DNA from 2 places in the Paenibacillus sp. BR1-192 genome. Region 1 is predicted to be linked to the other one. Evidence: riboswitches for the same ligand, from Rfam matches in the RefSeq annotation. Region 1 holds a riboswitch; the other holds the start of a gene.
What was found. A riboswitch is a leader RNA that binds a small molecule or an ion and turns the genes downstream of it on or off. The one in region 1 is predicted to bind cyclic di-AMP.
Positions count from the first base shown of each region.

Region 2: it holds a riboswitch for cyclic di-AMP, as region 1 does, so the genes downstream of both, P0X86_RS30775 (APC family permease) here and P0X86_RS02025 (hypothetical protein) in region 1, are expected to answer to the same signal.

Region 1 is NZ_CP120718.1:460,663-464,859, reverse strand. It holds gene P0X86_RS33255 (potassium-transporting ATPase subunit F) at 1-20, opposite strand, end outside; gene P0X86_RS02030 (hypothetical protein) at 179-589, opposite strand; cyclic di-AMP (ydaO/yuaA leader) riboswitch at 719-887, opposite strand; cyclic di-AMP (ydaO/yuaA leader) riboswitch at 1,427-1,599, shown strand; gene P0X86_RS02025 (hypothetical protein) at 1,736-2,200, shown strand; partial or broken gene P0X86_RS02020 (proline dehydrogenase) at 2,350-2,502, opposite strand; gene P0X86_RS02015 (transposase) at 2,753-3,133, opposite strand; gene P0X86_RS02010 (zinc metalloprotease) at 3,996-4,197, shown strand, end outside.
Region 2 is NZ_CP120718.1:6,693,388-6,697,584, reverse strand. It holds gene P0X86_RS30780 (formate/nitrite transporter family protein) at 1-486, shown strand, start outside; gene P0X86_RS30775 (APC family permease) at 627-2,453, opposite strand; cyclic di-AMP (ydaO/yuaA leader) riboswitch at 2,620-2,815, opposite strand; gene P0X86_RS30770 (molybdopterin-containing oxidoreductase family protein) at 3,301-4,197, shown strand, end outside.

The DNA.
Region 1 (4,197 bases):
AAAATCGTGAATATCAACATGATCATCACGGCTGATCAGCCTCCGGTTCCGAAACCACGCGCCCGCACCAGGACATAAACAGCATGAGCAGTCCGTAGGTTCCTCCCAAAATGAGCACCATAACTAAATCCTGCATGAATGTAACCTCCCCTAACTCTTGTGGCGTCAGTCCAAACGCTTAGCTCATAACGGATGCCATCAGAAAGGACACCTGATGATGATTCGTATGAAGCACCACATCGGCACCCAGCCCTTTGTATATCAAGCGCGGATTGCCGGAATGGGTGATCACGTAAATCGACTCCGAGGTCCATGTCCGGCAGATCCGCAAGTAGCGGCAGCACAGATTCAAGCTGCTTTCGAACAGAAACACCTTGCTGACGGGAAACTCGGGAATGATCCAGGTCTGCTCGTCTCTTGTATCAATCAAAATGATGGGTTTGCAGCCCAGTTCTCGCAGCCTCTGCTGCTCAGCCCGGTTGTTGGCTATAGCCGCAAACGGAACACGTTTGTGAATCAGCTGGCGGACGAATTCCTCCCCGGCCTTGTTCGGCGCGGATACCAGGATGAATTCCTGTGGTTTCTCCATCTTCGTTTCTCCTCCTAAGGTCAGAAAGAGAAGGCAACAACAAAGAAGCCTGCGGAAAGAGAAGAACTCTTCCCGCAGGCTTCTTACAGGACACGGTGAAATACACCGTGGCCCAAGTCCACGACAATCGTTGCCTCTCTCGATACGCTTACGAGGTTAGCTGACGGATTCGGGCGTGAGAGTCGCCCTACCCATAGACCGTTATCTTGTCTACAGGATTCACCCCAGAGAGATCAGGTTCATCTCCCGACTGGTTCCCCCGTTCCTTTTCCATTCAAGGACTCAGCGAAAATTAAAAACGAGTAGCATGTTATTCTATTAGCCATTGACTTGTCATCCAGACTGGGCATAACAGCACAGCAACAGGAGGTTCACGCGGTGAGAGTCGCCTCTACCTTCAAATCTCAGCAAGGCCCATGGTGCCTTCGCCATCGATCCATAAAGGCTTAGGGGCAGCTCTCACACTGCCTTTAGACCTTCATGAAACGGCTGCCCGTATGCCTTGGTCGTTGATGACCGTCAATTCATAGTTCGTATCATACGTCCGGCCCTGCAGGATGTAAATGTGAGCAAAAACACATCTGGCGTTATGTCGAACAGGAACCAAGCAGTATTTCGTCTTTATCTTCCGAATACTGCTCTATACTATGTATTTCTCTTGTTTTCTCTTATTTATCGCAATCCAACGAGATACCGAGATTTTGCCACGATAATAGATGACACGGCCGATTGTACGCGTTTTCTTTTACCGTTTTCATCACATTTCGGAATCTATTCGTCCCATACGGTCATTTACTTTTCGTTTCCTCCGGCGTATGATTCATCCATCTATTCGAAACACGTGATACGCCGAGCTCCCGACAGACCGGGAGACGGGGGAACCAAAGTCACCAGTCTTCGATTGGTGAATGGGGTGAATCCGCTGCGCCTAGGATCGAAGGGCCCAGCGGTAGGGTGCTCTCAGTCCGAATCCGTCAGCTAACCTCGTAGGCGCGTTGTTGAGAGAGAATACCATCCAAGCTTTGGCATAGCGGCCGCCGGAATTGGGGCTCTAACCATAAATAGGCCTGGAGAGCGGGGTTTCTCTGCTCACCAGGCCTATTTGCCGTGCATATAACATTCTTATAAAGGAGCGTAGATCAAATCATGACGAAACTCATCGAGGCAGCGCTTACACCCGTCATCGAAACCGCAGTGCCTGCATTAGGTGAAGAGACTATCGGCCATATGGAGATATTTCGTTTCGACCGGGGCTCGGCCGAACGCTTTATCCCATGGAGCGATCATGGCTGGAACTGCGGCTTGTTCAAAGTCAGCTGCAAAGACGCGGCAGGATATGTCGAATATGCCCTGCCAAGCACGAGAGAATTTTCGGACCTGGTCCGCTGGGCATCCGTCTTCTCAAGGCTGAGAGGCATGTCCGTGACTGAGGCCATTCGCTATGCCCGAAAGCAGCAGCAGTGGGGACCCGCACGGATGCAACTTGCTGTATCGGCCCTCGCCGATCTGGAGATCAACCTGCATCGGCACATCACCCGAGAGCGGTTAGGCGGACTGCCGCTGGAGCGCTCCTTCCTTATGAATTGCTCGGAGGCGTATTATCATTTCTAGGGACAGCAGCTACAGAGAGCCACTGTCCCCGTTTCCTTTGGATTGGGCACTTCTAAGCAGCCTGATGTTTTTTGAAACCATGAAGAACCCCGTCAAAAAGCCACTTATTTCACCAGGCATTTTGACGGGGTTCTGCAATCGGATCCCGCTCACTTGAACATATTTTTGAGCACCATCATCAGGTTGGCGGGCTTCTCCGCCAGGCGCCGGGTGAAATACGGGTACCACATCGTTCCGTAAGGCATATAACACCGGATACGGTAGCCGTCCTGCGCAAGCGCTGCTTGATCGTTCATCCGCAGTATGCTTGCGGAAGGCTATAAACGTCGTCACTACGCTATTCCCACGTTAGAAACGAGATTGATAATGCGCGATAGGATTAATATTCACGTCAATTTATGACGGTGTATTACGATAATCCAAATCTACCCAAGTGATCGTGCGTTTGCAAGGAGTTAGTTGCCGAGTTATATAACATTGCGAAAATTGTTCATTAATCGCGGGATACTTTGATGTTCAAGCGAATATAAACGAAGAAAAAGACCGCCATCCTTATTGGGCGCGGTCTTCGTTGTATTTAATAAGAAGTGATTGATACCTTTCTTGCCACGCTACGCACATGTTCGAAAGGAACTCAATTTCTCCTTTAGAGAAGTTCCACTCTTTTTCAACCATTTTACACTTCTCTAATAGATCAATATTTTCCTTTTTGAGCTCGGAAATTTCTTCTTTTAATCTATGTAGTTCTTCTGCCTCTGGCTTTTGACTGAGGTTACCTTGTTTTTTGACAATCGTATTCCAGCCTTCAAGTGTTCTCTTCTCGGCATCGGTCTCTTTGGCTAGTGCCTCGGGTGTTTCCCCAGCAGCTAGTCGTTGAAACATTTCTTGTTTGAAATCCTTTGAGTACTGTTTTCTTGTTTTTCTTGTTGTCATCTCTTACATCCGCTTATCTTACGTTAACATTATGCGCGAATACGATTATACCAGCGAAAGATAAGCGTGTCCTATGCCAAACTATGGTAATCATTTAACACTGTGGAACCGTTATCCGAGGCGATAACCGCCGAAATCAACGCATACAAACGTATTGCAGGCAAAGCGATATTCGAAATTGGCCGGCGCTTGAAACACGTTAAGGAGAACGACCTGGCGCACGGTGAGTGGGTACGGTGAGCTGTGAAGAAGGTGGATTTGACGCTGCACGAAAGTTCATTGCGATATGTGGACGCATACCACTTACAAACCAGGCCACGTGGCATGATATAGGATTCCGGGCCCTCTACGAAATTGCACGCTGCCGCCCTAAGAACGTGAGCTTGAACATACGCTGTTGTGCGGTGAAGACTCCGGATGAGATGACAGTGAGGGAGCTATAACGGAACGTATGGCGGCCGTGCAGGCGTTAATCGACCGCTATATTGAATAAAACGACGGAGTACCGGATCGGACCTAGCTCGTGCCTCTGACCGACTATATAACGGACCGCCATCCGGACAAGAATACGCGGAATGAATATCCGTTTATGAGCGGTCGGCAAGAGTAACGTCGCCATGAAAAAGAATATACGATACGTCTGGCGGACAGATACGATACAGACGGAGTGAATTGCGTTAAACCAGAGTGTTGTCATCGTATTGAGAAGGAACACCGCTTTAGAAGCGCTAAAATAAGTTAATCATTTGTAAAAACAATCGTAAATTTTAATATAAATACTCTTTTTTAAAAAAAGAAGGAAATATATGTCTAATTGTATAATTACTCTATATAATATATTTTTAAGAAGGGATTGAAAATTATGAAATTTAAGAGAGTGATACTGCTTACTTTAATGATTGCTTTATTATTACCTACCATTTTAGTGAGCGCACATGATGGTCATTATAACCCTGGCGGATTTGCAGGCGCCAAAGTCTTAAAATACTGGCGTGATGCTAGTGTTCAATCTGCGGGGTACCATAATCGGGTAGACTCGGCTTATTCGAAATGGAATAACATTT
Region 2 (4,197 bases), 970 kb from region 1:
TTCTTCGGCCATGTGACCGGTCTGACAGGCAGCGGCGTTTACCTGGAGAAACTGGTGGATATGGCCGGGCATAAGCTGGACGACAGCTTCCTGCAAGCCTTCCTGTCGGGCATCGGGTGCAACTGGCTCGTAGCCCTCGCCGTATGGCTGTCCTACGGATCGGATCAGATGAGCGGCAAAATTCTCGGGATCTGGTTTCCGACCATGGCGTTTGTCGCCATCGGGTTTCAGCACGTGGTGGCCAACATGTTTCTCATCCCGGCCGCGATTTTTGAAGGCTATTACAGCTGGGGCGAGTATCTGATGAACTTCATTCCGGTATGGCTGGGCAATTTCGTTGGCGGCGCGTTATTTGTGGGAGCGACATACGGAACCGTTTATTTAAAGCAGGAGAAACAGGCCGCAGCCGCTCCGCGCGGCGAGCAGACGCCTGTGCCATCGGCCGGCGCTCCCCAACAGGTTCATTCGGCGCAGAATGTTTCCTAATGCCGGAAGCCTGGCGAGCGTCTGGCTTAAAGAAAAAGCTGCGATCAACCGCTGCCTTTCATCAAGGATGGTTGAACGCAGCTTTTTGTCGTGATACGCGAGGCTGTTCCCAGTAATGAATCAAGCAGGGAACAAGCCCGCTATTTTTTTAAATGGTAGGGAACCGTCGTGATGATCACGTCTCTCCGATACAGGAGATGTGCCCGGATGAGCAGGCTGGATTGATTGTGCAGGAAATTATGCCAGCCCTTCTTGGGGATGAACTGCGGAATGACGACGGTAACCTGATAGTCGGATTCGCTCGCCTTGCGCTGCACGGTATCGATGAATTTCGTCAGCTGCTGAATGATGCTCCGATAAGGCGAGTGCAGCGTTACCAGCCGGATGTCCGGCTGCCACTTTTTCCATTTTTCCTGGAAGGCGACTTCCTCCTCCCGCTCGAACGGCACGTACACCGCGATGATTTGGCCCGCTCCCAGCGATTTGGCGTAATTCAGCGAGTTCTCCACCACATGCGTGATTCCTGCCACAGGCAGGATGATGACATTCCCCTCAATCGGCTTAACCGGCTCGCAGGTCGTAATCCGGAGCTGGTCCGCTACCGCCTCGTAATGCTTGCGGATCCGGGTGAAAATCCAGATGATCAGCGGCAGGAATATCAGCACGGTCCACACCTGGGCGAATTTCGTAAAGAAGAAGATCATGGTCACGATAAAGCTGATGCATGCGCCGGTGGTGTTAATGATCAGCTTGACGATCCAGCCTTCGGGCTTTTCGCGAATCCATTTCACCATCATCCCCGTCTGGGAGAGGGTAAACGGGATAAACACGCCGACGGCATAGAGCGGAATCAGATGCTCGGTTTTGCCTTCAAAAGCCAGCAGCAGCAGAATGGAGAAAAATCCAAGAATAATGATTCCGTTCGAGTATCCCAGACGGTCGCCGCGGACGGTGAACATTCTAGGAATGAACTTATCCTTCGCCAGATTGACGGCAAGCAGGGGAAAAGCGGAATACGCCGTGTTGGCGGCAAGGATCAGAATTAAGGCCGTTGTCCCTTGTATGAAGTAATAAAGCGCATTTCGCCCGAAGGTATGCTCGGCAATTTGGGAAACGACTGTGACTTGTTCGCTGGGACTGACCCCATAGTAATAAGCCAGGAAAACGATGCCCGAAAATAACAGGGCCAGCAGCGATCCCATCGCCACCAGAGTTTTGGCCGCGTTATTCGGGGCCGGGTCTTTGAAATTCGGAATGGCATTGGAAATCGCCTCCACGCCGGTCAGGGCGGAGCTGCCCGAGGCAAATGCGCGCAGGAGCAGAAACAAGCTCAGCCCGGCTACGGGCGTGCCGATCGGCGTATGAAGCTCCGGAGACGCATGGCCTGTGGCAATGTTGAATATCCCTACCCCGATCAGGATGAATAACGCAAGCACGAACAGGTAAACCGGATAAGCCAGTATGGAGGCCGACTCCGTAACCCCTCTTAAATTCAATACGGTCAAGCATAGAACGAACACGATGGAAATCGGCAGATTATAGGCATGCAATTCCGGAAAAGCCGACGTGATCGCATCCGTCCCGGCCGACACGCTGACCGCAACCGTCAGGATATAGTCCACGAGCAAGGAACCGCCGGCAACCAGCCCCGGGTACATGCCCAAATTCCGTTTGGACACGACATATGCGCCGCCGCCGTGCGGATAGGAGAAAATAATTTGTCTGTACGACAGGATAAGTGCCAGCAACAAGACCAGGACGCCGACGGCAATCGGTATGGAATACCAATAGGCAGCTGCCCCGACGGTCATCAACACAATGAGGATTTGTTCCGGGCCATAGGCCACGGACGATAGCGCATCGGATGACAGGATGGCCAGCGCCTTGGTTTTATTCAGCTTTTGTTCGCCTAATTCCGTCGATTTAAGCGGTCTTCCGATGAGGAAGCGCTTGATTGAGGATAACATGGTTGTTTTTCACCGCCGCTTAAGATTAAGTTCATGGTAGAAGCTCCCTGAACGGACTTCTATCGGTGTTTTTTATATGCTGGACATAGGAACGGTCACCCTTCCTATGCTGATTTTTGGCAAACAAAAAACACAGGTTAGAACCCTGTGTTTGATCACAAGTTCACAACCCTCCCGATCAACGCTGACGAGGTTAGCTGTCGGATTCGGGCGGTGAGAGTCGCCCTACCTGATTCCATCGCGGCGTACGTACGCGATGGAATCAGGATTCACCCCTTAGTATGGTTGAAGGATCCTATAGGTATCCCTCCATACGGTTGGTTCCCCCGCTTTCCATCAAGGAAATTAAGCGAATGTCATGTGAATATGAAGAATGTTTTCGAAGCTGAATAGTATATTACGCCTGCTCCAATCGTTTGTAAAACATCCTCCAACGATCATTCGAACAGAATTATTTATAAAAAATGACAGATAAGCGCTTACATAAAGACGTGGCTTTGACAGGCTTTTTATTTTGCATGTTTTCTGCGAAAATCACGAGTTTCTATAATATGGAAGGTTATTCGCGGGGAACATCGGTCACTGGGAGGATGCCATATAAACAAATTCGCCATGCCGGTCTCGGGGGAGGAGACACTGGCATGGCGAATTTTTTTGGGAGTGGTCCATGATTCGGCAAGGAAGAGAAAGGGTCTGGGTTCCTCTTCTTTGCTCTTGATAGGAATATACCCGGGGGGAAGAAAAGTGAATCACCTGATTAGAAAAAAATGTATGACTTTACTGGAACCCCGATTTTCTTTTAAGATAAAGGGATATGATGCAGCCGAGCAAAAGGGGGAAGCACGAAATGACTCAAGCGATGATTCATCAGGAAAACGGCGTATTTCCGGCGGTATGTCCGTTGGATTGTCCCGATACATGCGGCCTGCTGCTGCATAAAGAGAACGGAAAAATCGTCAAGGTGACCGGTAACCCGGAGCATCCGATTACGCAGGGAGCCATCTGCAATAAAGTCCGTAATATGGCACACCGGGTGTACCATCCGGAACGCGTGCTCTATCCGCTGCGAAGAGTAGGTCCCAAGGGAGAGGGCGCCTTCGAGCGGATCAGCTGGGACGAAGCCATTCAGGAGATAGCCGGACGCTATAAGGGCTTGATCGAGGAATACGGCTCCGAGAGCATCCTGCCCTACAGCTTCTACGGTAATATGGGGATATTGAGCGTCGACGGCATGGACCGCAGATTCTTCAACAGGCTGGGTGCCAGCCGCCTGAAGCAGTCGATCTGCAATTCCGCGGGCAATGAGGGCTGGAAATCCGTGATGGGGTTTAATGGGGGAACCGTTCCGGAGGACACCGTACGAGCCGACGTCATCCTCGTCTGGGGCGGCAGCATCGTCAGCACCAATATGCACCAGATGGTGATTGCAGAGAAAGCGCGCAAAGCCGGTGCTAAGGTCGTTGTGATCGATGTCCACAAGAACCAGACGGGGCAATGGGCGGACTGGTTCATTCCGCTGTATCCAGGCACGGATGCGGCGCTGGCCGTCGGCCTCATGCACATCATGTTCCGTGACGGCATGGTAAATGAGGAATTCCTCCGCAAGTATACGATTGGTCATGAAGCCTTGCGCGAGCACGTCAAAGAATACACGCCGGAGCACGTTTCTTCCATTACCGGCATCTCGATCGAGGATATCGAGAAATTGGCCGAGCTCTACGGCCGGGCCGATACCTCCTACATC